2 regions of the Microbispora sp. H10885 genome follow, and region 1 is predicted to be linked to the other one. Evidence: riboswitches for the same ligand, from Rfam matches in the RefSeq annotation. Region 1 holds a riboswitch; the other holds the start of a gene.
What was found. Region 1 has a riboswitch for thiamine pyrophosphate ahead of thiO (glycine oxidase ThiO). Riboswitches for the same ligand answer to the same signal wherever they lie in the genome.
Positions count from the first base shown of each region.

Region 2: it holds a riboswitch for thiamine pyrophosphate, as region 1 does, so the genes downstream of both, HHX37_RS02135 (purine-cytosine permease family protein) here and thiO (glycine oxidase ThiO) in region 1, are expected to answer to the same signal.

Region 1 is NZ_JABBWY010000015.1:90,068-104,409, forward strand. It holds gene HHX37_RS37355 (zinc ribbon domain-containing protein) at 20-271, shown strand; gene pknB (Stk1 family PASTA domain-containing Ser/Thr kinase) at 394-2,412, opposite strand; gene HHX37_RS32440 (thiazole synthase) at 2,568-3,356, opposite strand; gene thiS (sulfur carrier protein ThiS) at 3,353-3,553, opposite strand; gene thiO (glycine oxidase ThiO) at 3,550-4,686, opposite strand; TPP riboswitch at 4,675-4,786, opposite strand; gene HHX37_RS32455 (NAD(P)/FAD-dependent oxidoreductase) at 4,958-6,136, shown strand; gene HHX37_RS32460 (Rv2175c family DNA-binding protein) at 6,180-6,557, shown strand; gene thiE (thiamine phosphate synthase) at 6,586-7,236, shown strand; gene HHX37_RS32470 (polyprenyl synthetase family protein) at 7,349-8,416, opposite strand; gene metF (methylenetetrahydrofolate reductase [NAD(P)H]) at 8,582-9,508, shown strand; gene HHX37_RS32480 (GNAT family N-acetyltransferase) at 9,525-10,097, opposite strand; gene HHX37_RS32485 (YbaK/EbsC family protein) at 10,140-10,616, opposite strand; gene HHX37_RS32490 (L,D-transpeptidase family protein) at 10,741-11,625, shown strand; gene HHX37_RS32495 (SAV_6107 family HEPN domain-containing protein) at 12,017-12,454, shown strand; gene HHX37_RS32500 (arginine deiminase) at 12,624-13,868, opposite strand; gene HHX37_RS32505 (transcriptional regulator) at 13,986-14,342, opposite strand, start outside.
Region 2 is NZ_JABBWY010000001.1:486,391-500,732, forward strand. It holds gene HHX37_RS02125 (hypothetical protein) at 869-1,057, opposite strand; gene HHX37_RS02130 (DUF6461 domain-containing protein) at 1,258-1,875, opposite strand; TPP riboswitch at 2,586-2,696, shown strand; gene HHX37_RS02135 (purine-cytosine permease family protein) at 2,687-4,024, shown strand; gene HHX37_RS02140 (methylated-DNA--[protein]-cysteine S-methyltransferase) at 4,070-4,633, opposite strand; gene HHX37_RS02145 (ATP-binding protein) at 4,934-5,386, shown strand; gene HHX37_RS02150 (GNAT family N-acetyltransferase) at 5,395-5,892, opposite strand; gene HHX37_RS02155 (YidC/Oxa1 family membrane protein insertase) at 5,947-6,609, opposite strand; gene HHX37_RS02160 (DUF6412 domain-containing protein) at 6,669-6,962, opposite strand; gene HHX37_RS02165 (hypothetical protein) at 6,964-7,131, opposite strand; gene HHX37_RS02170 (response regulator transcription factor) at 7,380-8,081, shown strand; gene HHX37_RS02175 (sensor histidine kinase) at 8,078-9,199, shown strand; gene HHX37_RS02180 (hypothetical protein) at 9,329-9,487, opposite strand; gene HHX37_RS02185 (helix-turn-helix domain-containing protein) at 9,761-9,985, opposite strand; gene HHX37_RS02190 (DUF2975 domain-containing protein) at 9,985-10,476, opposite strand; gene HHX37_RS02195 (hypothetical protein) at 10,606-11,016, opposite strand; gene HHX37_RS02200 (STAS domain-containing protein) at 11,330-11,680, shown strand; gene HHX37_RS02205 (glycosyltransferase family 2 protein) at 11,694-12,431, shown strand; partial or broken gene mptB (polyprenol phosphomannose-dependent alpha 1,6 mannosyltransferase MptB) at 12,674-13,261, shown strand; gene HHX37_RS36100 (hypothetical protein) at 13,830-14,342, opposite strand, start outside.

The DNA of each region.
Region 1 (14,342 bases):
GCGCTGGCGTGTCAGGGCGATCTCCGACCTCGGGTTCGGCGAGTTCTTCCGCCAGCTCGCCTACAAGTCCGCATGGTACGGCTCCAGTGTGTGGGCGGCCGATCGCTGGTTCCCGTCCTCGAGACTGTGCGGCGGGTGCGGCGCGATCAACACGGGCCTGGCTCTTGCCGACCGCACATGGGTATGCGGCTGCGGTCTCGAGCACGACCGGGACGTCAACGCCGCCCGGAACCTGCTCGAGGCGATGGACCGCGAGCAGCAAGCCGCGTAGGTACACGTCGCCGGGCAGTTCCCCGGAGACGCAAAACGCCTGTGGAGGCGACGTAAGACCAGGCTCCGGCCTGGCGGATGCCGACGAATCAGGAACGAGAATCACTGAGATTCTCCGAACGGTCAGTGCCAGATCGTGATGGTGCTGCCCTGGGGTTGCTGGCCGAGGGGGTTCTCGCCGACGACGCGCTGGGTGCCGACGAGTTCGCGGACCCTGACCTTGAACCCGGCCGCCTTCAGCTCGGACACCGCGTCCCGCACCGCCTTGAAGCGCACGTCGGGCACGTTCACGAAGTCGGGTGCGGCCTGCGAGGGGTCGGTCTCCCACGGCCAGTGGAAGCCCTGGTCCGGGCCGCGTGACACGGTCAGGTGGACGGTCGCCCCGGCCACCACCTCCGCGCCGCCGGAGGGGTCCTGCGCGATCACGGTGCCCGGCGGGGCGTCGTCGGCCGTCTCGTCGATCTGGACGTTGAAGCCCTTGTCCCGCAGGAACTTCTCCGCCTGGTCGCGCATCATCTGCGTGACGTCCGGCATGAGCAGCCCGGCGCTGACCACGAAGTTGACCGCGCCGCCCTTCCTGACGCGCTTGCCCACCAGCGGGTTGGTACGGATGACCTGGTCGCGCGGGACGGTCTCGCTCGCGCTACGGCTGACCCGCCCGGGCGTCAGCCCGGCCTCGGCGATCTTGGCCCGGGCGTCCGCGAGGCTGAGGCCCTCGACCTTCGGCACCGGGATGGTCTCCGGCCCGGCCGACGGGACCAGCTTGAGCACCGCTCCCTTGACCACCTCGGCGCCCGGCCCGGGCTCGGTGTTCAGGACGACGGCCTTGGGGATCTTGTCGTCGAACACCGGCTTGAGGACCTGGACCTCGAAACCGTGGTTCTGCGCCTCCTGCCGCGCGACCGTGAGGGGCTTGTTCACCAGATCGGGCACCTTCGTGTAGCGCCCCTCGGAGAACCACCAGCCCGTGAAGGCGACGCCCGCGAGCATGACGAGGGCCAGCGCGGAGAGGAACCAGACCGGTCTGGCCCTGCGGGTGCCGCGGCGCCCTCCCGCCTCCGGCGGGCCGGTCATGGGGCCGGTCAGCAGGTCCGTGCGCGGCTGGATCATCGTCTGGCCGAGCTGCGCGTGCCCGGCCGTGCCGGACGCGGGGGTCGCGCCGACCGGGGCGGCGGGCGCGCGGTGCGCCCCCGTGCCGGCCATGCTGTGCGCGCCCGTCACAGAGCCCGTCACAGAGCCCGTCGCGGAGTCGCCCGCGACGCCGGGGCGGGCGTGCCCACCGGTGTGCCCGGTCTTCGGCAGCGTGCGGTGGATCTCGACCGCGGCGACCAGCATGGCGGTCGCGTCGGCCGGGCGCCGGGCGGGGTCCTTGTCGGTGGCCGCGGTGACGAGCGCGTCGATCTGCGGCGGGATGCCGGGCACGACCGAGGACGGCGCGGGCACGGTCTCGTGCACGTGCCGGTAGGCGATCGACATCGGCGTCTCACCGGCGTACGGCTGGCGCCCGGTGAGCAGTTCGAACAGCATGATCCCGGCGGCGTACACGTCGCTGCGCGCGTCGGCGAGGCCGGTCGTGACCTGCTCCGGCGACATGTAGCCGATCGTGCCGATCATCATGCCGGTCTTGGTCTGGTTGGTGGCCTCGATCGCCCGGGCCAGGCCGAAGTCCACGACCTTCACCCGGCCGTCGTCGGCGAGCAGCACGTTCTCGGGCTTGACGTCCCGGTGGATCAGCCCCGCCTGGTGGGCCGCGCCGAGGGCGGCGAGCACCGGGATGACCATCTCCAGGGCCTCGCGCGCCGGGAGGCGGCCACGCCGTTGCAGGATGTCGCGCAGGGTCTTGCCGGGGACGTACTCCATCGACAGGTAGACGTTCGCCCCGTCGGTGCCCTGGTCGAAGACCTGCACGATGTTCGGGTGCGAGAGGCTCGCCACCGACTTGGCCTCGCCGATGAACCGCTGGACGAACTGCGGGTCCTCGGCCAGTGAACGGTGCATCACCTTGACGGCGACCGTGCGGTCGAGCCGGACGTCCAGAGCCAGGTAGACGGAGGCCATGCCGCCCCGGGCGATCCGGGACTCGACGCGGTAGCGCCCGTCGAGCAGCTGCCCCACGAGCGGATCGGTTAGCGTCGTGTCCACCCGCCCGAGTTTACGGGTGATTTGCCGCCGGGCGTGTTCCCGAATCCCAAACCGAGACCTGACGCGGCCCTTTCCGCGCCACCCGGAAAGCCGTTCTCCATCCTAAAACCCGCCTTACCCGGCGTCCGAACCGGAAGGACGCCGGGCCGGTGCGGTCAGGCGGGGCGAGAGGGGGAGGACGCCTCGGCGTAGCGGCGGCGGGGGATGCGCCCGGCCAGGCGGGCGAGCCGTCCGGCCGTGACCGCCTGCCGCATGGCGGCGGCCATGAGGCCGGGCCGGTGCGCCCGCGTGACGGCGCTGGCGAGCAGCACGGCGTCGCAGCCCAGCTCCATCGCGAGCGCCGCGTCGCTGGCCGTGCCGATCCCGGCGTCGAGGATCACCGGCACCGTGGCGGCCTCGGCGATCAGCTCGATGCTGTGCGGGTTGCGGATGCCGAGGCCCGAGCCGATCGGGGCGCCGAGCGGCATCACCGCCGCGCACCCGGCGTCCTCCAGCCGCCGTGCCAGCGCGGGGTCGTCGCCGATGTACGGCAGCACGACGAAGCCGTCGGCGACCAGCCGTTCCGCCGCGTCGAAGGTCTCGATCGGATCGGGCAGCAGGGTCCGCTCGTCGGCGATGACCTCCAGCTTGACCCAGTTCGTCTCCAGCGCCTCGCGGGCCAGCCGGGCGGTCAGCACGGCCTCGCCGGCCGTGAAGCAGCCGGCCGTGTTCGGCAGCACCTTGATGTTCCTCGCCCGCAGCAGGTCGAGCACCGAGCCGCGGGCGGCCGGGTCCAGCCTGCGCATCGCGACGGTCGTCAGCTCGGTGCCGGACGCCTCCAGCGCCTGGTCGAGCACCTCCAGCGACGGCGCGCCGCCGGTCCCCATGATCAGGCGCGAGGCGAACTTCTCCCCGCCGAGCACGAAGACGTCGCCGGACGCGTCCTGTTCCGTCATTCCTGTCATCCTCCCTGCACCGCGGTGAGCACCTCGACGCCGTCGCCGTCCTCCACCTGGGTGGAGTCCCAGGCACTGCGGCTCACCACCTCGCCGTTGACCGCCACCGCGACGCCGGACGTGAGCGCCGTGAGGATCCGTACGGCGTCGCCCACCGTCGCCCCCTCCGGCAGCTCGGCCGGGTCTCCGTTGATCGTGACCTTCATTCGCGGAATCTCCCTGGGTCGCAGGACAGGGCGGCCTCCGGCACCGCGCCGCCGGTGAGGAGGGCGGCGACGGCCTCGGCGGTGATCGGGGCCAGCAGCACGCCGTTCCGGCCGTGCCCGGTCGCCGCGAGGACGCCGGGGTGGCCGGCGGGGCCGATGAGCGGAAGGTTGTCCGGGGTCCCCGGGCGGAACCCGACGGCCGTCTCGGCCAGTTCGAGCTCGGTGAGGCCGGGCACCAGTTCGCGGGCGTCGCGCAGCAGCTCGTACACCCCGCCGGCGGTGACCCGCGCGTCGTATCCCAGCTCCTCGGAGGTGGCGCCCAAAGTGATCTCTCCGTCGCCCCGGGGGACGAGGTAGGCGGGAGAACCGTGCACCAGCCCCCGTACGCACCGGGTGAGGAACCCCTTGGGGCCCCGGAGCCGGAGGATCTGCCCCTTGACCGGCCGTACGGGCAGGCCGGGGAGCAGGGAGGCCGACCACGAGCCGGCGGCCACCACGACCCGGCCGGCCGGGACGGTCCCGCCGGACTCCAGCCGCACCGACGGGGAGCCCCGGCCGGGAAGGACGATCCCGGCGGCGCGCTCGGCCACCAGCGTGCCGCCCGCCTTCTCGAACGCGGTCAGCAGCGCGCGCACGACCCTGCGGGGGTTGACCCAGGCGTCGTCGCGGGCCAGCAGCCCGCCGCGCACCGAGGGGGACAGCATCGGCTCGAAGGAACGGCACTCGCGCCCGGTCAGGCGTTCGACCCGCAGGCCGAGCGTGCGCTCGAAGGCCGCGAGGTCGTCGAGGAAGGCCATGTCGTCCGCGCCGCGGGCGACCTCCAGCGTGCCCTCGGTGCGGTAGTCGAGCTCGGCGCCGGACTCGTCCTCCAGCTCCGCCCGGAACGCCGGCCAGGCGGCCAGCGACGCCAGCCCGAGCCGCAGCAGCGGCTCCTCCGTGTAGGTCACCTCGCTGACCGGCGCGAGCATCCCGGCGGCGGCGTGGGTGGCGCCGCCTCCCGGCGCGGGGTCCACCACGGCCACCGACAGTCCGCGCCGTGCCGTGCGCCAGGCGGCGGCGAGGCCCGCCACGCCGCCTCCCACGATCACGACGTCGTGGCCGGGCTCGATTCCGGAGGGCCGTGTGGAGGACACCGCGCTCCCTTCGCCGGCATTACCCGGATCAGGTGGTGGGCGGTCGAGAGCCGTACGCTCTCCTCTCAGCCCGGTCCGCCGGGCTCCCGCGCGTCTTACGCCCAACAGCGTAGTACGTGGCCGATACCGGCGGATCGCCCGGTTCGGCGCTCGCCCGGGCGGGCGTGACGTGGCTCACAACCGGGGCTGCCGGAGATGTGCGCGCTCCTTGCCCAACTCGTTATGGGGAGCCGGTTGGCCAGTCCCCCCGTTGACAATCTATGGTCAAGGCGTGGATCACGTCGTGGTGGTGGGTGCCGGCCTGGCCGGCGTGCGAAGCATCGAGGCGCTGAGGTCCCGGGGGTTCACCGGGCGCATCACGCTCATCGGCGAGGAACACCATCGCCCCTATGACCGCCCGCCGCTGTCGAAGGCGGTGCTGCTCGGCGACGCCGACTCCACCGTGGTCGACTCCGACCTCGACGCCATGGACGTGCGGCTGTGCCTCGGCACGGCCGCCAAGGGCCTGCGGAACGGCGTGCTGGAGACGACCGAGGGCGAGCTGGAGTACGACGGCCTGGTCATCGCCACCGGCGCGGCCCCGATCCGGCTGCGGGGAGAGGGCCACCAGCACGTGCTGCGCACGATCGACGACGCGCTCGCGCTGCGCGAGCTGCTGGTGCCCGGCGCCCGCGTGGCCGTCATCGGCGCCGGCTGGATCGGCGCCGAGGTCGCGACCGCGGCGGCCAGGGCGGGGTGCGCGGTGACGGTGGTGGAGGCGGGGGAGAGCCCGCTCGCCGCCGCGGTCGGCCCCGCGGTCGGCTGCCACACGATCGGCTGGTACGCCCGGGCCGGCGTCGAGCTGCGCCTCGGCGCGATGGTCGGCACGGTGGACGCCGACGGGCTCACGCTCATGTCCGGCGCGCGGGTGCCCGCCGACGTCGTGGTCACCGGCGTCGGGGTGCGTCCCTCTGTCGAATGGCTCAAGGGCTCGGCCGTACGGCTCGACGACGGCGTGGTCGTCGACGAGCACCTGCGCACGTCGCTGCCGAACGTGGTCGCGGTGGGCGACTGCGCCAACTGGTGGTCGCGCAGGTTCGGCACGCGGCTGCGGGTCGAGCACTGGGACACCGCGCTCCAGGCCCCCGACACGGCCGCCGCCACGCTGCTGGGCGAGGAGGCGGTCTACGACCCGGTGCCGTACTTCTGGTCGGAGCAGTTCGACCACATGCTGCAGTTCGCCGGCCACCCGACCGCGGACGACCGGGTGCTGCTGCGCGGCGACCCGCGCGCGGACGGGAAGTGGGCGGTGTGCTGGCTGACCCCCGAGGACCGGCTCGCCGCGGTGTTCACCGTGGACCTGCCGCGCGACGTGGTGCAGGGCCGCCGCCTGGTGGAGGGCGGCCGGAGGCTCGACCCCCGGCGGGTGGCCGATCCGGCCGTGCCGCTCCGCGACTGCATTATGACGTAATCGAGGTGTTTCCCGGCGGCTCGCATGTGGTAATGGTGGTTCCGTGACGCTTACTGTTGCGCAGATCGACCGGGAGACCGACCAGCTCGTAGGGGAGTGGCTCCCCCTCTCGCAGGCGGCCGAGAAGCTGGGGCTCAGCATCGGCCGCACCAAGCAACTCCTTAAGGACAAGAAGCTCGTCGGCGCCCGGCGGAGCGGAGGCGGCCAGCCGCAGATCCCGTCGGTGTTCGTCGCCCACGGCGAGGTGCTCAAGGGCCTGCCCGGCACGCTGACCGTCCTGGCCGACGCCGGGTACGACGAGGTGGAGTCGATCCGCTGGCTGTTCACCCCGGACGACTCGCTGCCGGGTGCGCCGATCGACGCGATCGTCAAGGGCCGGCACACCGAGGTCAAGCGCAGGGCCCAGGCGCTGGGCTTCTGACCGTCCGCCGCATGGCATTGTTGGTCGGGTGAACGACACCCGGCGACGGCTCGCGCAGGCCAGGCTCTACCTCTGCACCGACGGCAGGAGGGACCGCGGCGACCTGGAGGACTTCCTCGACGCGGTCCTGGCCGGCGGCGTGGACATCGTCCAGTTGCGGGAGAAGGGCCTGGAGGCCCGCGAGGAGCTGGACCTGCTGGAGGTGTTCCGCGCGGCCTGCGACCGGCACGGCGCGCTGCTGGCGGTGAACGACCGGGCGGACGTCGCGTACGCCGCCCGGCCGGACATCCTGCACCTCGGCCAGGACGACCTCCCGGTCTCCGTGGCCCGGGAGATCCTGGGTCCCGGCGTGCTCGTCGGCAGGTCGACCCACTCGGCGGCCGAGGCGTCGGCCGCCGCGACGGAACCGGGCGTGGACTACTTCTGCTGCGGGCCGGTGTGGCCCACGCCGACCAAGCCGGGCCGCCCGGCGCCCGGTCCCGCGTTGCTGGAGCACGCGGCGGGCCTGGGCTCCGACCGGCCGTGGTTCGGCATCGGCGGCATCGGCCCGGAGAACCTCGACGAGGTGATGGCGCACGGCGTGCGCCGTGTGGTGGTCGTCAGGGCCGTCACCGAGGCAGAGGACCCCGGTGCCGCCGCCTCGGCTCTCAAGGCGCGCCTGTCGGCCGTCCCGCTGTGAGCCGGCCCGCCGCCTGAACGGCGACGCGGGCCGGGCTCGGAGCCGGGCCCCGGGCGCGCGGAATCGCCCGGCACGGCGACTCGGGTGCCGGCGATCCCGGGCAGGGGCGTCGTCAGGTGCGGCGGGAGGTGGCGGCGACGGCCAGGGCGGCCAGCGCGGCGCGGGCGTCCTCCTCGATCGGCGCCTGTTCGAGGGCGTGCAGCGCCTCGTCCAGATAACGCTTGATCATGTCTTCGCAGTCCGTCAGCGCGCCGGTCTCCTCGATCACCGTGCGCAGCCGCGCGACCCCGTCGGCGTCGAGCCCGGGGTCGCCGAGCAGGGTCCGTACGACGTCCTGCTGGGCGGGGGTGGCCCCGGCGAGGGCCCGCGCGATGAGCACGGTCCGCTTGCCCTCGCGCAGGTCGTCCCCGGCGGGCTTGCCGGTCTCTGCCGGGTCGCCGAACACGCCGAGGATGTCGTCGCGGAGCTGGAAGGCGATGCCCACCCGCTGGCCGTACTGCACGCACAGGCGGTCGATCCAGGAGTGCCGGGCCTGGGCGGCGAGGACCAGCCCGAGCCGCAGCGGCTGCTCGACGGAATATTTACCGCTCTTGTAAAGGGCCACCCGCAGGGCGCTGTCGAAGGTGCTCTCGCCCTGCGCCTGCTCCAGCAGGTCGAGGTACTGCCCGCACATCAGCTCGGTGAGCATGTAGTCGTGCAGGGGCTGGGCGGCGGCCATCGCCCGGGGGTCCAGGCCGCTGCCGCGCCACATCTCGCCGGACCACACCAGCAGCAGGTTGCCCAGCAGCACGGCCGAGCCCTCGCCGAACTGCCGCGCCGACCCGTGCCAGCCCGCGTCCGCGTGCAGGCGTTCGAAGCGCCGGTGCGCCGAGGGCATGCCGCGGCGTACGTCGCTCGCGTCCATGACGTCGTCGTGGATCAGCGCGCTGGCCTGGAGCAGCTCCAGTGACGCGGCGGCGAAGTGCAGTCCCGGCTCGTCGCCGCCCCCGGCGGCGCGCCACCCCCAGTGGCAGAAGGCGGGACGCAGCCGCTTGCCACCGGCGAGGAAGTCCTCCGCGGCGGACAGCAGGACGGCCAGATGCGGGTCCTCGAAGTGTGGGCGCTGCCGGTCGAGGAACTCCCGGAGAACGCGGTCCACCTCCGTACGGATGTGGTCGAGCGAGGCGGCGGAAGTGGTCATGCTCAGAGAGTAACCGGGCCAGATCCCGACATCACAGCGCAGATCCCCTCTAAATTGGTCAGCTCGCGCTGTTAGGGCAAAACGTCCGGGTGACCAGTACATGCGGCCGGTCCACATGGCAAGACCGCGAGGCCGGGGACCGGCCCGCGCTGTAATCTTTCCCGTATGGCTCTCGGTCTGCCCTCGCGGCTTCCCGATCGCGTCCCGACGGTCCGCGAACTGCTGGCCGCGGGCGAGCGCTCGTTCTCGTTCGAGTTCTTCCCGCCGAAGACCGACGAGGGGGAGCGCCAGCTGTGGCGCGCGATCCGCGAACTGGAGGCGCTGCGGCCGACGTTCGTCTCCGTCACCTACGGCGCCGGCGGCTCGACCCGCGACCGCACCGTGGACATCGTCGAGCGGCTGGCCCACGAGACGACGCTCACGCCCGTCGCCCACTTCACCGCCGTCGACCACTCGATCCGTGAGCTGCGCCACCTCGTCGGCCGGTTCGCCGACGCCGGGGTGCGCAACATCCTCGCCGTACGCGGCGACCCGCGCGGCGGCGACCCGATGGACGAATGGGTCAGGCACCCCGAGGGCGTCCTGTACGCCGAGGACCTGGTGCGGCTGATCCGCCAGGCGGGCGACTTCTGCGTGGGCGTGGCGGCCTTCCCGTACAAGCACCCGAGGTCGGCCACGGTCGAGTCGGACACGAGATACTTCGTGCAGAAGTGCCGGGCCGGCGCCGACTACGCGATCACCCAGATGTTCTTCCGCGCGGAGGACTACCTGCGGCTGCGCGACCGCGTGGCGGCGCAGGGGTGCGACACGCCGATCATCCCGGGCGTCATGCCCGTGACGCAGATGAGCACGATCGCCCGGTCCGAGCAGCTGTCCGGCGCGCCGTTCCCGCCGGAGGTGGCCGAGCGGTTCGCGGCCGTCGCCGACGATCCGGTGGCGGTCCGCCGCCTGGGCATCGAGCACGCCGCCGAGATGTGCCGGACGCTCCTCGACGAGGGCGCCCCCGGCATCCACTTCATCACCTTCAACCGGTCGAGCGCGACCCGCGAGGTGTTCCAGGCGCTGCACGGCGTGCCCGCCGTCGCCGGCTGACCCGCCTGCCCGTGTATCAGTCCTTCGCGAGCGGCGCGGGGCCGGGCAACGGCAGCCGCACCCCCGCGATGACGTACTCCTCGTAGCCGCCCGGGAAGACGAACCGGGTCATCAGGTCGGCGAAGCCCACGTCGCGGTAGAGATGGCGGGCCACCGTGGGGGCGTCGTGCGTGGACAGCACGGCGGTGCGCTCCGGGCGGCCCTCGCACAGCGCGTGGATCATGCGCCGCCCGACGCCCTTGCCCTGGTACCCGGGGCGTACGTGGATCTCGGCGATCTCCAGGGCGTCGCCGAACCACTCGTCGGCCACCACCGGCCCCGCCCGGTCCTGCAGGCCGCCGCGGACGACGTCGTGCCACCACTGGCCGGGGCCGCCGTGGAAGCCGTACGCGAAGCCGGCGATGCCGGGGCCCTGCGGGTCCTCGGCGAGGACGCAGGCGAAGTCGGGATAACCGGCGTGGTTGCGCATGATCGCCATGCGGCCCGCGAGCTGGTCCGACGGCGGCCGCATGGCGTCCGTGTAGATCTCCAGCACGGTGTCCAGCACCGCCCTGAACGTGTCGGGCCCCACCCGGCGCAGTCGGATCACGCGTCGCACACTAGCAAAGCGCCGCCAGGCCGGTCGCGGACGTCATTCGACCTCGGCGGGGGTGCCCCCGGTGATCCGTACGAGCTCGTCGAAGGAGGTCGGGAAGACCGAGTGCGGATGCCCGGCGGCGGCCCACACGACCTCGTGCTTGCCCAGCCAGGTGTCCACGAGCGTCCGCACGGGCGCCGGATGCCCGACCGGGGCCACGCCGCCGATGGGCTGCCCGGTGTGATCCCGGACGAACTCCGGCGTCGCCCTGCGCACCTTCGCCGCTCCGGCGAGCCGCGCGATCAGGTCGGTGTTCACGCGATGGGCGCCGCTGGTCAGCACCAGCAGCGGCGCGCCGTCCGCGTCGAAGATCAGGCTGTTGGCGATCGCGCCGATCTCGCAGCCGAGCTGGGCCGCCGCCGTGGCGGCCGTCGGCGCGGCGTCGTCCAGCACGACGACCTCACCGGTCACCTGCCGCTCCCGCAGGGCCTGCTCGACTCGGGCGACGTTCGGATGCAACTTTTCCGGCACCCGGCCACTCTAAACGGATTGCCAGGACAGACGCGGCCGATTATCGCCACTTGTGATCACACGGCTCGCAATCGGACCGTAAGGTGAGTCCTTTGTTAGAAATCAGGCTTATGAGGGGTTGGTCATGATGAGAGGTCGACGGCGACCGGCCGCGGCCATGCTCGTCGCGATGGGGGCCGTGGCGTTCGCGACGGCCGGGGTCGCCGGCCCGGCGCGGGCCGGCGCAGCCGTTCCGGCGGGAGCCGTGACGTACGCGACGGCCGGCCTCGCCGGCGCGGCGCCGGTGTCCGGCGCGCGGACGGTCGCGACGCGGGTGGCCGGAGCGCGGGGAGCCCTGCCGGGACGGGCCGGATACCCGCCGTTCGAGGCGCCGGGCAAGACGCTCAGGCTCGGGGCGAAGGGCGCCGCCGTGAAGGCGCTGCAGGCCCGCCTCAAGGAGCTCGGCTACGTGCCCGGCAGCGCCGACGGCCGGTACGGCGGGGCCACGCTGACGGCGGTCTGGGCGTTCCAGAAGGTGCAGGGGATCAAGCCGACCAGCACGGTCGCCGCCCGCACCTGGAGGGCGCTGGAGAACCCCCGCGCGCCCCGGGTCCTCGTGCCCCGCGGCAAGGCCACCCGGGTCGAGGTGGACCTGACCAAACAGGTGATGGTTCTGTATCGTTCCGGCGTCCCGGTGCTGATCAGTCACATCTCCAGCGGCAGCGGTATTCCCTACACCGAGTACGCCGTGTGGAACGGCAAGAGGCAGGTCTTCTCCGGCAGCGCCCGCACGCCGACCGGCGACTACAAGACCACGTGGCGGGCCAGGGGCTGGCACCGGTCCTACCTGGGGCAGCTCTACAACCCGATCTTCTTCAACGGCGGGATCGCCCTTCACGGCGCGCTGTCGGTGCCGCTCTATCCGGCGTCGCACGGCTGTGTACGGCTGCCGATGAACGTCGCCGGGATCCTTCCGGGCATGCTCGGCAAGGGAGTTCCCGTGCACGTCAGAGGTGCTTTCCGGCGATAGCCGGCGGATCGGAGGGCCCCGCGCGAGGTGTTCGCGCGGGGCCCTTCGTCGTACGGGCCCCCGCCAGTCCTCGAACCCTTGTTCGTTGACATCCTTGACAGCGGGCATGGTCGAATCTATGTTCGATGGAGTGGGCGCGGGACTCGCGGCCTGCGCCCACACCGTCGGATCCGTGCCTACGTCGTCGGCGGAGACGGATGCGGCACGGCCCGCGGCGTGGGCCGGACGGGGAGAGGGGAAGCTCCTCGTCCGGCCGCCCACGGGAGCGTGAGAAAGCCGCGTGATCCCGGTGGTGCCCGGGATTACGCGGCAGATCGAAATTGTCGGTGCTGTCTGCGACTGTGAAGTCACCGGCGGCCTTCGCCGGATGCCACGACTCAAGGAGGCGGGCATGACTGAAGAGAACGGCGATCAGCGGACCGGGCCCCGGCTTCCGCAGGCGGTCCTGGCGCGTCTCGCGGACGCCAGGGCGTGCCTCGCCGACGCGACCGTCGGGCCCACGCCCGCGGACCGCTACGTGTCGGCCCATCTCGCGGCGCTGCGCGCGGCCGCCGGGATCCTCGCCGCGCGTCCCCGTCCGATGGACGGACGCAGGCGGCGGCTGCGCAGCGCCTGGGAACTGCTTCCCGAGGTCGAGCCGAAGCTCGCGGACTGGGCGGCCTACTTCGCGATGAGCGCGACCAAGCGAGCGGCGGTCGAGGCCGGAATGGTCCGGGCCGTCACTCAGAACGACGCAGACGAGATCATAGCGGAAGCGGACCGGTTCGTCGGCGAGGTCGAGTCGATCCTCGGCCTGCCCGGCCGCCCCACCCTCCCCATGGCCGGCTGACGGCGCTGCAAGGGCGGGAGGCCGGCGCGCGAGCGGCCCGGCTCCGCCTGCCCGCTCCGTCGAGTTCGTCAGCCACACAGGACGGCCTGGCCACGCGACGCGCCCGCGAGAAGGCGGTCCGCACGGGCCGGGGCCCCCGCCCAGGGGCCGCGAACGGCCGGGTGCGGCCTCAGACGGGATCGCGCTCCAGAGGGCAGCTCATGCAGCGGGGCCCGCCGCGTCCGCGGCCGAGCTCGCTGCCCCGGATCGGGATGACCTCGATGCCGTGCCTGCGCAGGTAGTTGTTGGTCGTGGTGTTGCGCTCGTAGGCGACGACCACTCCCGGCTCAAGGGCCAGCACGTTGCAGCCGTCGTCCCACTGCTCGCGCTCGGCCGCGTGCACGTCCTGCGTCGGCGTGAGGACCTTGATGTCGTCCAGGCCGAGGGCCCGCGCGATCGCCCGGTGCATGTCCTCGGGCGGATGGTCGGTGACCTTCAGCTCCTTGTCGGTGTCGCCCGGCTCCACCGTGTACGACGGCAGCATGCCGAGCCCGGCGTACTTGGTGAACACCCCCACGTCGACGTTGGTCATCACGGTGTCGAGGTGCATGAACGCGCGGGTCTTGGGGAGGTCGAGCGCCACGATGCGGGTCGCCGCGCCCGCCCGGAAGAGCTTCGTCGCCAGCATCTCGACCGCCTGCGGCTGGGTGCGCTCGCTCATCCCGACGAGCACGACGCCGTCGCCGAGCACCAGCACGTCACCGCCCTCGATGGTGGCGGGGGCCATGCGGGTGCCGTCGTACCAGACGTCGAACCCCCCGCCGGACGGGTCGCCGTAGCCCGCGGCGAACATCGGGTGCCACCGGTAGACCGCCTCGAAGTTGAGGGTCTCGCGCCTGCGCGCCTTCTTGCGCATCGCGTTGATGGACACCCCGCCGTACACCCAGCAGGAGGTGTCGCGGGCGAACAGGTGGTTGGGCAGCGGCGGGAGGACGAAGTCGTCCATGCCGAGCGCGTGGAAGACGACGGACCCCGGGTCGCAGCCCAGTTCCATGATCTCGCGCTTGGTGATCCCGCCGGTCAGGTACGGCGCGAGCGCGGCTCCGTCGAGGGCGTCCAGCGTGTTGCGGATCGCGTCGGCGGCCAGCGGGCCGAACCAGTGCTCGTCGACGCTGCCGTCGAGGATGTGCTTGCGCGCGTCGGGCACCTCGATCGCCTCCCGCAGGAGGTCGCCGAGGTGGTGCACCGTGACGCCGCGCGCCGTGAGCACCTCGCACCACTCCCGGTGCTCCTCCAGCGCGCGGTGCACCCAGAGCACGTCGTCGAAGAGCAGGCCGTCCTTGTTGCCGGGGGTGAGCCGCTTGAGCGCCAGTTCGGGGATGTCGACCAGGACCTGGCGGAGCCTGCCCACCTCCGAGCCCACGAAAAAAGTCATGTCCTGCCTATCCCCCTATGACAGGAATCACTCGTGACGCGGCTCCCCGGCGTGCGGAGGCCGATGGGGGGCCGCCGCGGCGGCCCGGTGGTCGGAGGGAACGGCCGGGAGGAGTGGTCAGAAGGACTCGACGGCGCGGCGGGCCTCGGCGTCGAGCACGCCCCAGTTGATGAACTCCTCGGTCAGCTCGACGGGTGACTTGTCGTAGATGACCGCCAGCGAGCGCAGGTCCTCCTGCCGGATGGACAGCACCTTGCCGTTGTAGTCACCACGCTGGCTCTGGATCGTGGCCGCGTAGCGGGCCAGCGGACCGGCCTTGTCCTTCGGCAGCTGCGACAGCCGCTCCAGGTCGATGACCAGCTTGGGAGCCGGGGCGAGCGGGCTGGGAGCGGCCCCGCCCGGCAGCAACTCGGAGACCGGCACCCCGTAGAAGTCCGCGAGTTCGGCGAGCTTCTGCACGGTCACCGCGCGGTC
Region 2 (14,342 bases), on a different contig from region 1:
TCGCCCTACCCTGCGGCTGGCCTGCAATTAAGCTTCCGTTCGTTGTCATTGCTTGCCAGTGATTTCCAGCACCGTGTGCCCCCAAAGTGCCCCCGCCCATGGCAAAGCCCACCGGCTGGTGGGAAGATGCCTGACATGACGATCAGCAGAAAGGTCGATGCCGCGTAGACGGCCTGGCCGCGTCCGCGCGGGGCTTCCGCGCCAGCCCCGGATGCAGGACGACGCCACGATTATCCCTGGCCTGTCCTCGGCAGCCCTCGCCGAAGTGCGGCGTATCGAGCGCCGGAAGACGCACCCATGGCCGGGCTCGGTCGGGGCTGCCTTTACGCGTTGGCGGATCTTCGTCCACGAACCGAATCGACGCCTCTGGAACTACGAGAGCGGCGGTTGCACCGAATGGGCCTGCTGCGGAGACCCGTGGCAGGCCCGTGAGTACCTGGAAGCGGTAATGTTGGCGATGTCCTGCCGGCGGGCGCGCGAGCTCCGCAGCTTGGTCGAACCCCTGGATCGACGCTACTAATTCCATGGGCGGGCTCGACCTCGGACGGCTACCTTAGATCATCGAGATCTGATCCGTCCTGCCGACTGACCTGCGACGGCTGCTCCACGCGCGTCGAGCTGCCCTTTCAGCGCTCGCCGGTTCCCATCGTTTCGCATTGCTTTTCGCGTTCATGCGCCCTGACTGTGCCCTGAAGCCTCCCGGTACCTGCCCGCGCTGCTGGCGCATCGGCATGACCGCCTGCTTGCAAACGGGAGCCAGCCACGAGGTAGAGGGCTTCCCGCCCTGCTCGCTAGGTGGTTGCGGCCCGGCCGTGGGTGCCTGTGTGAGGTGGTGTTGCTGTACTTCGCTGCTGCACACAGCAGTTCGCTACCGCTTCTGGATCCGGTACTGCTGCAGCAGCGCGGTGATCTTCTCGCTGTTCTTCTCGCCGTTCAACTCGTTCAGAAGGTCGTCGGGGCATAGCTCGTAGAGGTCACCCCACCAGCGACGGGCCTTGTTGTCCCAGATCCGGTAGCCGCCGGGCACGCCTCTGGCGACGTATCGCCTCCTGCTCACGCGCAGAGAGTAGGCCCTATAGGAGGACGGCACACGCCTGAACGTAGGGTCGCTTCGTTATCAGGCAACAGCGACAGTCGTTAGAACTGGCCTCTTTGGCTCTCCACCTGTGAGGAGAGTCCATCGTCGTCCGCTAGCGTCCGCTGGTGTCCGTGGGCGTTGCCACGCAGTTGGACACGCAGGGCGGATCGGCGGGGAGCTTACTGCGGGTCATCGGGTACGGGAGCGGTGATAATCCCGCCGAGCAGAGCGTCACTCTCGACCATGTCCCGGTGGAACAGGACCCCGGAGAGGCGGCTGGCCAGCGCGAGCGCGAGCGCCACGATCTCGTGCCGGTACCGGGACTTCTCCTGCGGTCCTGAAGGCGTGAGTCCGAGCTCGCGCATTTCTGCGTTCAGGGCGTCGGGCTGGGCTCCCCAGCGTTCCTGGGGCGACTCCAGCCGGAAGGCTGTGCGCAGTTCACCGTCGACCGCATGCGCGAAGTGGTGGGATGCGGCGTAGTCATGCCGCATGACAGAAACCGCCTCGCCTCCCCGGGACAGCTCACGCAACGTCTCCGGCCGGTTGCCTTCCCAACCGCAAGCCTCAAAGGCGATCGTCCACCCGTTCAGGTGGGTCACGACGACCAGGTCGGATTCTCCGTCGGTCTCCTCGACACGCTCCCAGATGTCCTCCCAGTTGTACGGCCGCATGTCCGCCTGGGCGACCCCGAACCTGCGCAGCGTCTCCCGCTCATCGTGGCCGCAGACGAACGTGACCGTGTATATCTCCTCCCAATCGCTCTGCCAGGCGTAATCGTCAGAGGTAGCGGGTGGCATAAGCTTCATACCTTTGGCTCTTCCCTGACCTCTCGATCAGGCTTCCCGAGCAACGAGTGGTAGTCATATCCGAGCTCGTCAAGACGGGTGCGGACCCATTGAGTATGTGCGTCGTCTGCTCCCTGCAGAAGGAGTCTCAGGCTCTCACCAGCCCTTCGCTCCCGTTGCCGCTTGCTGCGCGAGCGAAGACTTCCGGGCAAGTTGTGGCATATATCCGCGATTACTCGTATCTGCTCGTGGTAATCCTCCGGGCCGTCAATCCACCCCAGGAGCGTCGGATCGCGACGGTAACTCATGGTGCGGATCTCTATGAATGCCAAGCTCATCAGACCTATGACGGCCTCCTGCGCGGACATTCGCATTCGAACCACCGGGTTCTCCCACGTTCGTGCGGACCCGCACATTATCCGCTGGCCTGATCTCTCGTCTGCCGTCGACCCATCGCGAAGCGACAGCGGGCCGGGGACGGAGGGTCAAGCCCTGCCTCGCGTGTACCTGCTCCCGGTGAGCTTCCTCGCCCGCTGGTTGTCCCGGCCGCACGGCTGGGCTTGACCTGGAGGAGCCGGGCTTTGCCTCGACTGCCGACGGGGCTGGCGCACGGTCCCCTCGCACAAAGCAGTACGACGACGGACGGTAGTAGTGAGACGGACGTGATGTGTCTCACTGTGGTCAGAGTGCCTCTGATGAGGCAGGATGAGGGCGCCAACTGCATAGGAAGTCGCGGGAGCTCGGGGCACCGGGCTGAGAGGGCAGCTAAGCCGCTGCCGACCGCCTGAACCTGTCCGGATAATGCCGGCGTAGGGAGCGTGTGATGACCGCCGTCGTCGACGACGCGCATGCGGAGGTTCCGCTCACCCTGGACGAGGAGGTCCCGAAGACCCTCGGCCTGCTCGACCAGGGGGCGTTCTGGGCCAACCTCGGCGTCAGCCTCCTCGGCTTCTCGGGGGCGCTGTTCCTGCTCGATCCCCTGGGCGGCAAGCCCCTGACGTTCACCGCCGCGGTGCTGGCCGCCGTGGTCGGCAGCCTCGTGGGCACCGCGATGGTCGGCCTCGCGGCGATCCCCGGCGCCCGGACCGGCCGGCCCGCCATGGTGCTGCTGCGCGGCCTGTTCGGGGCCCGCCTGTCGTACGTCCCGACCGTGCTGAACATCGTGCAGATGCTCGGCTGGGGCGCGTTCGAGCTGTGGGTCATCGCGCAGGGCGCGCAGGCGCTGTCGGGGACGGCGGTGCCGTACGCGGTGTGGGCGGTCGCGGCGGGCGCGCTGACGATCGCGCTGACGATCCGGCCGCTCGGCGCGCTGCGCCTGCTGCGCCGCTACGTCACCGCGGGCGTCGTGGTCGCGATGATCTGGCTGTCGGTCGCCCTCTTCACCCGCGGACCCTCCGTGGGCGGCGGCTCCTGGGACGCCTTCGCCCCGGCCGTCGACTACGTGATCGCGCTGTCGGTGTCGTGGGTGCCGATGGCCGCCGACTACGCGCGGCACTCGCGGTCGAGCGGCGCGGCGTTCACCGGGGTGGTGGCCGGTTACACGATCGCGCAGGTCGCCTGCCTGGCCCTCGGCATCGCCGCGCTGGCGCTGGTGGGCAACGACCCCGACAAGGTGTGGGACCCGTTCGTGGCCGCCCCGCTCGGGCTCCTGTTCTTCGGCGTCCTGGTGCTGCGCGAGGCCGACCAGTCGTTCGCGAACGTCTACTCGACGACCGTGTCGATCCAGAACCTCGCGCCGCGCTGGGACCGCCGGGTGATCTCGGTCGTGATCGGCGTGCTCACCACGCTGATCGCGCTGATCGCCGACGTGAACTCCTACGGCGCGTTCCTCACCGTCATCGGGGCGGTCTTCGTGCCGATGTTCGCGGTCCTCGTGGTCGACTACTTCCTGCTCGGCGGGGCCGCCCGGTGGAACACGGCCGAGGACGCCCCCTCGCGCTGGCCGATGGTCGTGCCGTGGGTCCTCGGGTTCGCGGCGTACTGGATCGTGACGATCACCCCGACCGTGGCCTGGTGGGATGGTCTCTGGGCCGACGTCCGCGACGCGGTGGGGTTCGTCCACCAGCCGTGGATGAACGCGGCGCTCGCCGCGTTCCTGGTCGCCGCGCTGGCGACGGCGGCGCTGTCCGTGCCCGGCCGGCTCGCCCGGCGTCGGGCCTGATCGCACGGGGTCTGATCGCACGGGCGCCTGAGCCCGTACGGCTGATCAGGGCAGCGCGCCCTCCAGGCGGAGCAGGTGCTCCTTGGCCGCCTTGCCGCCCGCGTACCCGCCGAGCGAGCCCGGGCCCTCCACCGCGCGATGGCAGGGCATGAGCAGGCAGAGCGGGTTGCCGGACAGGGCGCCGGCCACCGCGCGCGGCGCCTGGGGCCGCCCGATCCGCTCGGCCATCTCCTGGTAGGTGGTCACGCTCCCGTACGGCACGCCCTGCATCAGCTGGATCACGGTGCGGGAGAAGCCGGTGACCAGGCGCGGGTCCACGGAGAGCGAGAAGGTGCGCAGCCTGCCGGTGAAGTACGCGTCGAGCTCACGGCGCAGGGGATCGAGGCGGCGCGGGTCGGGCCCGATGAACGAGCCGACGGCGCGGGTCACCCGGGCGAAGACCGCGTGCTCGTCCTCGTAGGTGCAGGCGAGCACGCCGCGCGCGGTCACCGCGAGGACCAGGCGGCCGACCGGCGTGTCCGTGGTGCCGAACGCCACCTCGGGCGGGGCCAGGCCGACGTAGCCCGGCGTGGTCACGCGGAGCAGGGCTTCGAGGTCCTCGGTGGACATGGGCGCCCAACTTTCTGTTCATCGCGTGGAGGCAGCGTATCGGAGCGTTCGTGAGGCGCTGGAGAACGCCGCCGGGCCGGCCGGGTTCACCGGGCTGACCAGGGCGGGCGATGCGGAGGATCTTCACTCCGGCGGGACGGTCCGGAGCGTGGCGTCGCGATTTGGCGACTGATCTATTGTCCAATGTGCACAAGCTGTGATCCGGGGCACGGTTTCCCGGCTGATACGACGGGGCATTTCGGTCGTACTGGGCTGTGCAAGGGGAAACGTTGTGCAAGGGGAGTCGGGGGAATCGGGGAGGTGAGTGCGTCGAGCGTCGTGATGCTGCCGTACGCACCGTCGAGCGTCGCCGTCGCACGCCAGCGCCTCAGCGCCGAACTACAGGGGGCGGGGCTGCTCGCGACCGCCGTCGACGACGTGGTGCTCATCTTGAGTGAACTGCTCAGCAACGCCCTGCGGCACGCCCACCCTCTCCCGTCCGGACAGCTCAGGGTGGCCTGGTACTGCTCGGACGCCCAGGTCGAGGTGGCCGTGAGCGACGGCGGCGCCTACACCGAGCCGCGGGCGGGCCGTCCGACGCTGTCGTCACTGGGCGGACGGGGGCTGGGCATCGTGGAGTATCTCGCCGAGCGCTGGGGGGTCCGGCACGAGGCGGAGATCACCACCGTGTGGGCCGTCGTCCTGGTCGCGACCCCGGACCGTAACGGACATCAGGGTCCGTCCGAAACCAGGATTCTGCGCGAGGTCGGCTGAGCGCCCGGTCACGGTCGGCCGAGAGGGTGCTCCAGGCAGAGCAGGTCCTCGCGCGCGTCCCACGACGGGACGACCGCGAAGCCGAGCCGCTCGTAGAGCGCGATCGCCGTCGCCCGCCACCTCCAGACCGACAGCCGTACGGAGCGCAGGCCGGCCTCCCGCGCCCGGGTCAGCGTGGCCCGGACGAGCGCCCCGGCCACGCCCCTGCCGCGTTCGTCAGGGTCCACCCAGAGCCGCTTGATCTCCGCTCGCCCGCCGACCGGCTCCGTCAGCACCACGCAGCCGATCGCGGTCCCGGCGCGGCGCGCGACCAGCACGACGTCCCGCGCGAAGGCCGCTCCGGGGTCCTCGACCTCCGCCCGGTATCGCTCGGGCAGCTCGGCCACGCCGGGCACCGGGACGCCCTTCTCCTCCTCGGTGCGCAGGTGATAGGCCGCGAGGAGCGCGCGCAGCCCCTCCCGGCCGTCTCCGCCCGCCCACGTGCTGATCGAGTACGCATCGGTCACAGGGAGCAGGATTCCATCTCACCCCTGATCGCCCGGGCGCCGGCCCCGGCGGGCCTAGGCGGCCCGGGGGTAGAGCACCGCGCGCTCGGCGGTCGCCCAGGCGGTGCTCACGAGCAGGTAGACGCCCGCCGCGAGGGGCAGGAAGGCCGCCGCGAGCACGGTCCAGAACGGGAGCAGGACCTGCAGGCGCCGCATCGGAGCCGCGGGCTCCACCCGGCGGGCGGCGAGCACGGCCACGACGGTGAGCAGCGCCAGCAGCACGGCGAAGACCACCACGGGCGGGCTGAACAGGCCAGCGCCGGCGACCGCCGCCCCCAGGTGCTCCCCCAGCGGCACTCCCAGCACGCCCTGCGCGAGCAGCAGGTTCGGATGCCCCGCGATCGTCACGGTGGTGAACAGCCGGTAGGTGACCATGAAGAACGGCATCTGCGCGAAGCCCGGGAGGAATCCGGCGAACGGGCTGGTGCCCTCCGCCGCGTACAGCGCGTTCACCTCCCGCATGAGCCGCTCCGGGTCCTTCTGCCACCGCTTGCGGAGCTTCTCCACCTGGGGAGCGAGCCGGACCCGGACGCGCTGAGCACGGGCGACGCGGATGCTCAGCGGCAGGAGCGCCAGCCGTACGGCGAGGGTGACGAGGACGATCGCGAGCCCGGCGCCGGTGGCGTGGCTGAGCGCGTCGATGAGCCGGTAGGCGGGGTCGAGCACGAAGTCGAACATGGGGAAGCCTTTCGTCTGAATTCAGGGCATGACGAAGGCGCTCGCGACCGGATCGGTGGTCAGGCGAGCGCGAGGCTTCCTGATGGTGCGCGGGGACGGGGGCGGCCGGGCGCGCCGGGATCGCGCAGCCTCACCATCGCCGTCTCACCGTCGTACGAACGTCTGCCCGGGCCCCGCACGACGGCGGGGACCCCGGTCAGCCGGGAGAGCATCCAGGCGAACACCAGCACGGCCACCCCGGCCACGCCGGCGAAGGCCACCACGGAGGGCACGGCGGAGCCGCCGGCCAATCCGGTGACCAGTTCGGCGAGCAGCCGGACGAGTGACGTGACGGCGGCCTGGAGAGCGTTCACGTCAGCGGGACATCTTCCCCACGACGGTGACCGCGAGCACGGCGACGGCGGCGACGATCCCGATGATCAGCAGGAACTTCAGCGTCGCGAACAGTGCGGGGATGACGAATGCGAACACCAGCCACAGGGCCAGCAGGATCCCCAGAATGGTCAGTACGGTACGGGCCATAGGCACACGCTACGCGGTAGGTCCGACAAGCGCGAGCTTGATCCAAACGAGTCCTCCTACCCGCTGCCGCCGAGGTTTCACGTGAATCATCGTGATCGGCGCCGTTTTCCACCGACTCGCGTGCGCTGGAAGATCCCGGGCCCCGCGGTGGCGCTGGTCCCGCGGGTTGTTCTTACGGGGCGGTGACGGGGCTCGGCGCGGTCGTCCCGCGGCTTTACCGTTGAGGCGTGCCCTCCCCGAGGAGTCCGATGTCCGCGAACCCCGCCGCCCGTGTCCTGGTGGTCGACGACGACCCGACCGTCGCCGAGGTGGTCGCCCGCTACCTGGAGCGGGACGGTCACGAGGTCGAGTGCGTGGGCGACGGCGCCGAGGCGTTGCGGCGGGCCCTGGCCGACCCGCCCGACCTGCTCGTGCTCGACCTCATGCTGCCCAAGCTCGACGGTCTTCAGGTCTGCCGGAAGCTGCGGGAGCGCTGGCCGGTTCCCGTGATCATGCTGACCGCCCTGGGCGAGGAGATGGACCGGGTGGTCGGCCTGGAGACCGGCGCGGACGACTACGTGACCAAGCCGTTCAGCCCACGCGAACTCGCCCTGCGCGTCCAGTCCGTGCTGCGGCGGGCCCGGGGCGCCCTGGTGCCGACGGGAACCGGCGTCCTGCGGGACGGCGACCTGGTGGTGGACGTCGGCGCCCACGAGGTGCGCCTCGGCGGGCAGGAGATCACCCTGACCGCCCGCGAGTTCGACCTGCTCGTCTACCTGCTGCGCAACCCGCGTCAGGCGTTCAGCCGCGCGGCGCTGCTCGACCAGGTGTGGGGCTGGTCCTTCGGCGACTCCTCGACCGTGACGGTCCACGTGCGCAGGCTCCGGGAGAAGATCGAGCCGGACCCGACCGACCCGCGGCGGATCGTCACCGTCTGGGGTGTCGGCTACCGCTACGAGCCGCTGTCGTGATCGTCCAGATCGTCGCGGTCGCCGCCGGGCTCGGCCTCGTCATCGCGGCCCTGGGCCTGGCGCTGCTGCGGGTGCTGCGCCGGCGGTCGATCGGCGTGATGCTCGCGGTGGTGGCGGCCGTCACGGTCTCCGCGACGCTCGCCGGGGTGGTCGCCATCACGCTCGCCATGATCATCGAAGGGCGGCCGAAGAACATCGTGCTCACCGTCGTCGCCATCGGCGGCCTCGTCGGACTCGGTGTGGCGCTGGTGAACGCGCGTACGGTGGTGCGCGCCAGCAGGAGCCTGGTGACCGCGGTGGAGAACGTGCCGCCTTCGGGCCGTTTCACCCCGCCGCCCACCCCGCTTCCGGCCGAGCTGCGGACCATCGGCGCCGCCCTGGAGCAGGCGTACGAGCGGCTCCGGCTGGGCCGCGAGCGGGAGCGGGCGCTGGAGAGCGCGCGGCGCGAACTCGTCGCCTGGGTCAGCCACGACCTGCGTACGCCCCTCGCCGGGATGCGGGCGATGGTCGAGGCGCTGGAGGACGGGGTGGCCGACGACCCCGAGACGGTCAAGCGCTACCACGTCCAGATCAGGGTGGAGGTCGACCGGCTCGCCGGGATGGTGGAGGACCTGTTCGAGCTGTCGCGGATCCACGCGGGTTCGCTGCGGCTGTCGCTCGCCCGCACCGGGCTCGGCGACCTCGTGGCCGACACGCTGGCCGCCGTCGAGCCGCTGGCCCGCGCCGAACGGGTACGCCTGTCCGGTGAGGCCGACCCGCACGTCCCCGTCTACGCCGACGCCGGGCATCTCGGCCGGGCCGTACGCAACCTGGTCGTGAACGCGATCCGGCACACGCCCGCCGGAGGGACGGTCCTCGTGCGCGCGGCGGCGGACGGAACGGCCGCCCGGCTGTCGGTGCTCGACGGCTGCGGCGGCATCCCGGAGGAGGATCTCCCCCGGGTCTTCGACGTCGCGTTCCGCGGCGAGGCGGCACGCACGCCCGGCCCCGACGGCGGCGCCGGGCTCGGCCTCGCGATCGCCCGCGGCATCGTCGAGGCCCACGACGGGGAGATCGGCGTGGTCAACGAGGGCCCCGGCTGCCGTTTCACGATCACGCTGCCGCTGGGTCGTGCCTGACGGATCAGGCCCGGCTTCGCGTGACCCGGGCGGTGCTCGCGACGGGCGATCCAGGCCGGCCGCTCCCGGCCGCCGGAGGAGCGGCGCCGCGTGCGGGTGTCGTCCGCACGCGGCCCGCCACGGCGGGTCTCAGCAGGTCCCGACCTCGCCGCAGTAGTAGCCGTAGTTCCCGCCGTAGCAGCACCACCGCTGCTGCATGCACCAGCACGGCACGGTGGCCGACGCCTCGACCCGCGGTACCAGGCGGGCGAGCAGGCGGTCGCCCAGGGACTGGATCGTGTGGAACATCGGGCTCCTTCCCTCGGTTGATTGCGCGCGATCACCCTCACGTTCTCATCGCGACGGCGCAGGTCAACCGGTGGGACGCGGCGATACCGCCCGGTCGTCCCGCCGCGCGGAAACCACGGCGGTGACCTGCGGACCACCCCCGGCCACGACCGGGATCCGGCGCGCATGAAAGCGGCCGCGGTGAAAAGTTCACGCCCTGAGCGGGCGCGCCCGAACGGCGGCGTGTCTTGTGGGCCGGTGGGTCAGACGTTTTCACGCCCGGCCCGGGGCGCGTCATGCGCCCGCTGCGTCCTCGTCGGCCTCCCAGCGCAGGAGGTCGCCCGGCTGGCACTGGAGCACCTCGCAGAGGGCGGCGAGCGTCGTGAAGCGCACCGCCTTGGCGCGGCCGTTCTTGAGTACCGCCAGGTTGGCGGGCGTGATCCCGACGCGGTCCGCGAGTTCGCCCACGGACATCTTCCGCCTGGCCAGCATCACGTCGATGTCGACGGCGATCGGCATCAGATCACCTCGTCCAACTCGGCCTGCATCTGCGCCGCTTCGACGTCGCGCGCGACGGCCTGGGCGAGCAGCATCCGCAGCACGAGCACGATGAGCGCGACCCCCAGGATGGCCACGCCGACCCCGCCCATGATGACGGTGACGCCCGGGTCGTCCCGCTGGCCCGGCGCGTTGAGAACCGTGACCGCGAACCACACGAGGGCGGCCGCCACGATCGCGCCGATCACGCCGTCCACGTACCGGAAGGCGGCGTGGGAGAACACGGTTCCGCGTCGCACCATCGTCACCAGCCGCCATACGCAGACCAGGGCGACCTGGACCGACACCATGCCCAGGATCGTGATCACGCGCAGCGGGGTCAGCGGGAGCGACCCGTCCTCCGGGTCGCTCCCGCTGACCAACGCCCACACCATCAATGCCTGTACGAACGCGGTGCCGGCGAGCACCACCACGAGCACGGCGCGCAGCGCAAGCACCGTCAGCTTTCCCATGGCCCACCCTTCCATCGAGACACGATGGAAATCTATCGAAAATCAATAGACGAATCAAGGCTGCGACGGAGAATGGGCGGCGGTTCCGCACCATCGCGGGACACTGCCGCCCCCTTCTGCGGCGATGCGCTAGCCGAGGTCGGGGGCTCTCTGCGGTTCGAGCTGTCCCCGCCAGGAGGGCAGGCCCGGTGCGGCCTCCCGGCGGCGCGGCGTGAACGCCTCCGCCATCGCGCGGAACGTGGGGCAGGGCCAGCGCCACATGCAGCTCCTGCACCGCAGGATCGGGTTCGCCGGGTCGCTGGAGATGCCGCCCGCGTCCCTGGGCTGGTGCAGGTCGAGCAGCCGGATGCCGAGCTCGGAGAAGCACAGCAGCTCCTCGCGGGCCTCGGCGAGGAAGTCGAGGTCCTCGCCGACCAGGCGGGCGCTGACCCGGACGTACCCCTCGCGGTTCAGCAGGCCGCGCAGCGGCTCTGCGGAGGCGCGCCACGACGAGGCCTTCTCGGTGTGCGCCTGGATCGTCTCCAGATGCTCCCGCAGCACGCGACGCTGGAAATCTTCGGGAATGTCACTGTTCATAATGCTGTCGGGCCCACTGTTCCGGGTTCTGGCCGTGGATCTCCCAAGAGGTGAAGATCCAGGTGGCATTCCCAGGCGCCCGCCCTCCTTCCGCGAAGTGACGACCAGGACGCGGAGGTTCCGGGGCCCTCCATCCGGCGACGCCGGTGTCGCTCAGCGTCAAGCTTCGCGCACTCCGCGTTTACATGCGGCCGGAATCGGGGACAAAGGGCGGACGACTCTTCGACGAAACCCGTGGAACGTGACCCGGGGCCGGGACGACGCTAGTGTGCGCGTCGTGGAGCTGAAAGTCGCGACGCAATCCCACGCCGGTCAGGCCGTCATGGCCGTATTCGGCGAAATCGACCTCTATACCGCGCCCCGGTTGCAGACGGAGTTCACCCGCCTGCTGGACACCGGGCCGGACCGGGTGGTCATCGACATGTCCGGAGTGGAGTTCTGCGACTCCACGGGCATGAACGTGCTGCTCTCCGCGCTCAAGCGGCTGCGGGAGCGCGGCGGCACGCTGGAGGTGGCCGCGCCGAGACCGGCGGTACGGAAGATTCTCCAGGTCACCGGCCTGGACTCGGTGTTCACCGTGTACGACGCGGTGCCCGCCGATCTGCTCACCGCCGAACACCAGGGCTAGGCGTATGAGGGACATGGCAGTGCCCGAGCCGGACACCGCGGTGGTGATCCCGGCGAAGGACGAGGCCGAACGGATCGGCGCCACCGTGAGCGCCGCCCTGAAGCTGCCCGGCGTGGATCTCGTGGTCGTGGTCGACGACGGCTCGTCCGACGAGACCGGCCGGGTGGCCAGGGCGGCCGGCGCCCGGGTCGTACGGCACAGCCGCAACAGGGGCAAGGCCGCGGCGATGGAGAGCGGGGCGGAGGCCGCGGGCCTCCTGGACGCGGACCACGCACGTCACCTGCTGTTCCTCGACGCCGATCTGGGTGAGACGGCGGCGGCGGCCCTCCCGCTGATCGCGCCCGTGCGGGCGGGCGAGGCCGACATGACCATCGCGACGTTCGCGACCAGGGTCAAGCTCGGCGGCCACGGCATCGTCGTACGGGTGGCGCGCGACGGGATCAAACGGCTGACCGGCTGGGAGGCGACCCAGCCGCTCAACGGGCAGCGGTGCCTCACCCGGGACGCCTTCGAGGCGGCCCGCCCGCTCGCGCACGGCTTCGGCGTCGAGACCGGGATGACCGTCGACCTCCTCAGGAAGGGCTTCCGGGTGGTCGAGGTCGAGGTCGAGATGTCGCACCGGGCCACCGGCACCGACTGGCGTTCCCAGGTGCACCGGGCGCGGCAGCTTCGCGACGTCGGCCTGGCCCTCGCCGCCCGCGAGCCCGTGGTGCGGCAGACCCTGTCCACGATCAGGTCGCCGCGCGGGTAGCCGCCCGTACGGGCGTGACCGGCCCGGCCGTGTGGTGGAATTCTCGGGTGGAAGCGCGGACCGTCGCCGGGCCGGCCGTGGCCGTGGCGGCGGGCGGCCTGTCGATCCTCCTCACGATCGCGATCGGCGTCCTCGGGCCGTCCGCGATGGTGCCCGCGCTGCCCGGGCCACCCGGGCAGGCCGAGTCGTGGCAGCCCCCCTGGTCCCTGGGCCTCGCCCCCGACGGGCGTCTCGTCGTCGCCATGGCCGCCGCGGCCGTCGTGCTCGGGGCGATCGGCCTGGCCGCCGGGCTGTCGTGCGTCGACCGGCTGCCGAAGGCGCGCACGCTCGTCCTCGCGGGATGCGCCGCCGCCGGGGTGCTCGCGTTCCTGCCGCCCTCCGGGTCGGCCGACCATCTCAACTACGCGGCGTACGGCCGGATGGCGGCCCTCGGGTACGACCCCTATCTGACCGTGCCCGCCGACCTGCCCGGCGATCCGGTGATCGGCCACGTGGAGGAGTGGACGAGGACCCCCAGCGTGTACGGCCCGGTCGCGACGGCCGTACAGGCTCTGGCGAGCCACGTGGGCGGCGACTCGGTCCGCCTGACGGTCTTCGTGATGGCCCTGGTCAACGCCGCCGCGTTCGCCGCCACCGGCCTGCTGCTGCACCGTGTTGCTGCTCGTGCCACTGCCCGCGGCACCGGGGGTGTCACGGCCGGCGACTCCGTGCGGCAGCGCCGCGCGGCCCTGCTCTGGACGGCGAACCCGCTGGTCGTCTACCAACTCGTGGCCGGGATGCACCTCGACACTCTCGCGGTCGCGCTCGTCGTGGCCGGGCTCGTCGCCCGCCGGGGCGTGCCGCTCGGCCTGGGCGTCGCGGTCAAGGCCACTGTGGGCGTTGTCGCGCTGGGCACGGCGTGGGAGCTGCGCGGCAACCCGCGGCGGCTCGCCCTGGTGACCGGGCTCGCCACGCTCACCGTCGTCGTGGCGTACCTGATCGCCGGGCCCCACTCGCTCGACCAGCTGCTGAACGCCAGCAGGTCGGTCTCGCTCGCCACCCCGTGGGCCCTCGGGAAGAAGGCCCTGCAGGCGGTGTTCGGGTCCGGGGCGTACCACGCGTGGATCCAGACGGGGTCGCTGCTCCTGCTGGCCGCGCTCGCCGTCCTGATGCTGCGCGGCCGCCCGGCGGCGGAGCGCGAGGGGCCGGTCGTCGCCCTCGCCGTCGCGGTGGCCTGGCTGTTCGCCACGCCGTACGCGCTGCCGTGGTACGACGGGCTGGGCTTCGCGCTGCTCGCCCTGGTCGCCTGGCCGGGCCTGGAAGCGTTCCTGGTCGCCCGGCTCACCGTGCTCTCGCTGGCCTATCTCCCCGCGCGCCAGGCGCACCAGCCGGACGACCTGTCGTGGCGCGTCGACGTGGTCAGGCAGTGGGTGGCGCCGTCGCTTCTGCTGGCGCTGACGATCGTGCTGCTGTGGTGGGCGGCGCGAGCTGGAGGGCGTGTACGGACGCCGCCAGCGCCAGCGGCACCGCGACCGTCAGGGCCATCGCCGGAATCGCGATCCCCGAGTCGTTGATCAGGAACCCGGCGAAGGCCGCGGTCAGCGCGCCGATCAGCCCCGCCCGCAGTTCGGGGGCCTGGGCGTAGGCCAGGCTGAGCGCCGCCGCGCCCCACCGCGAGGGCCTGGCCAGCACGAGGAACAGGAACGCCAGCGCGACCACCGACAGCAGCGTCAGCGGCAGGTTGCCCAGGGTGTGGAGCATCGCCCCGAGCTTGCGGCCGACGACCGAGCCGCCGTCGCCGCCGATGATCTGCTGGACGAACGCCCCGAGATGGGTGCGCTGATCGGCCGGGCGCAGCCAGTCGGCCACCGCGATCAGCGAGATGAGCGCCGCGCCCGCCAGCCCGATCACGCCGAGCCGGAGGACCGACAC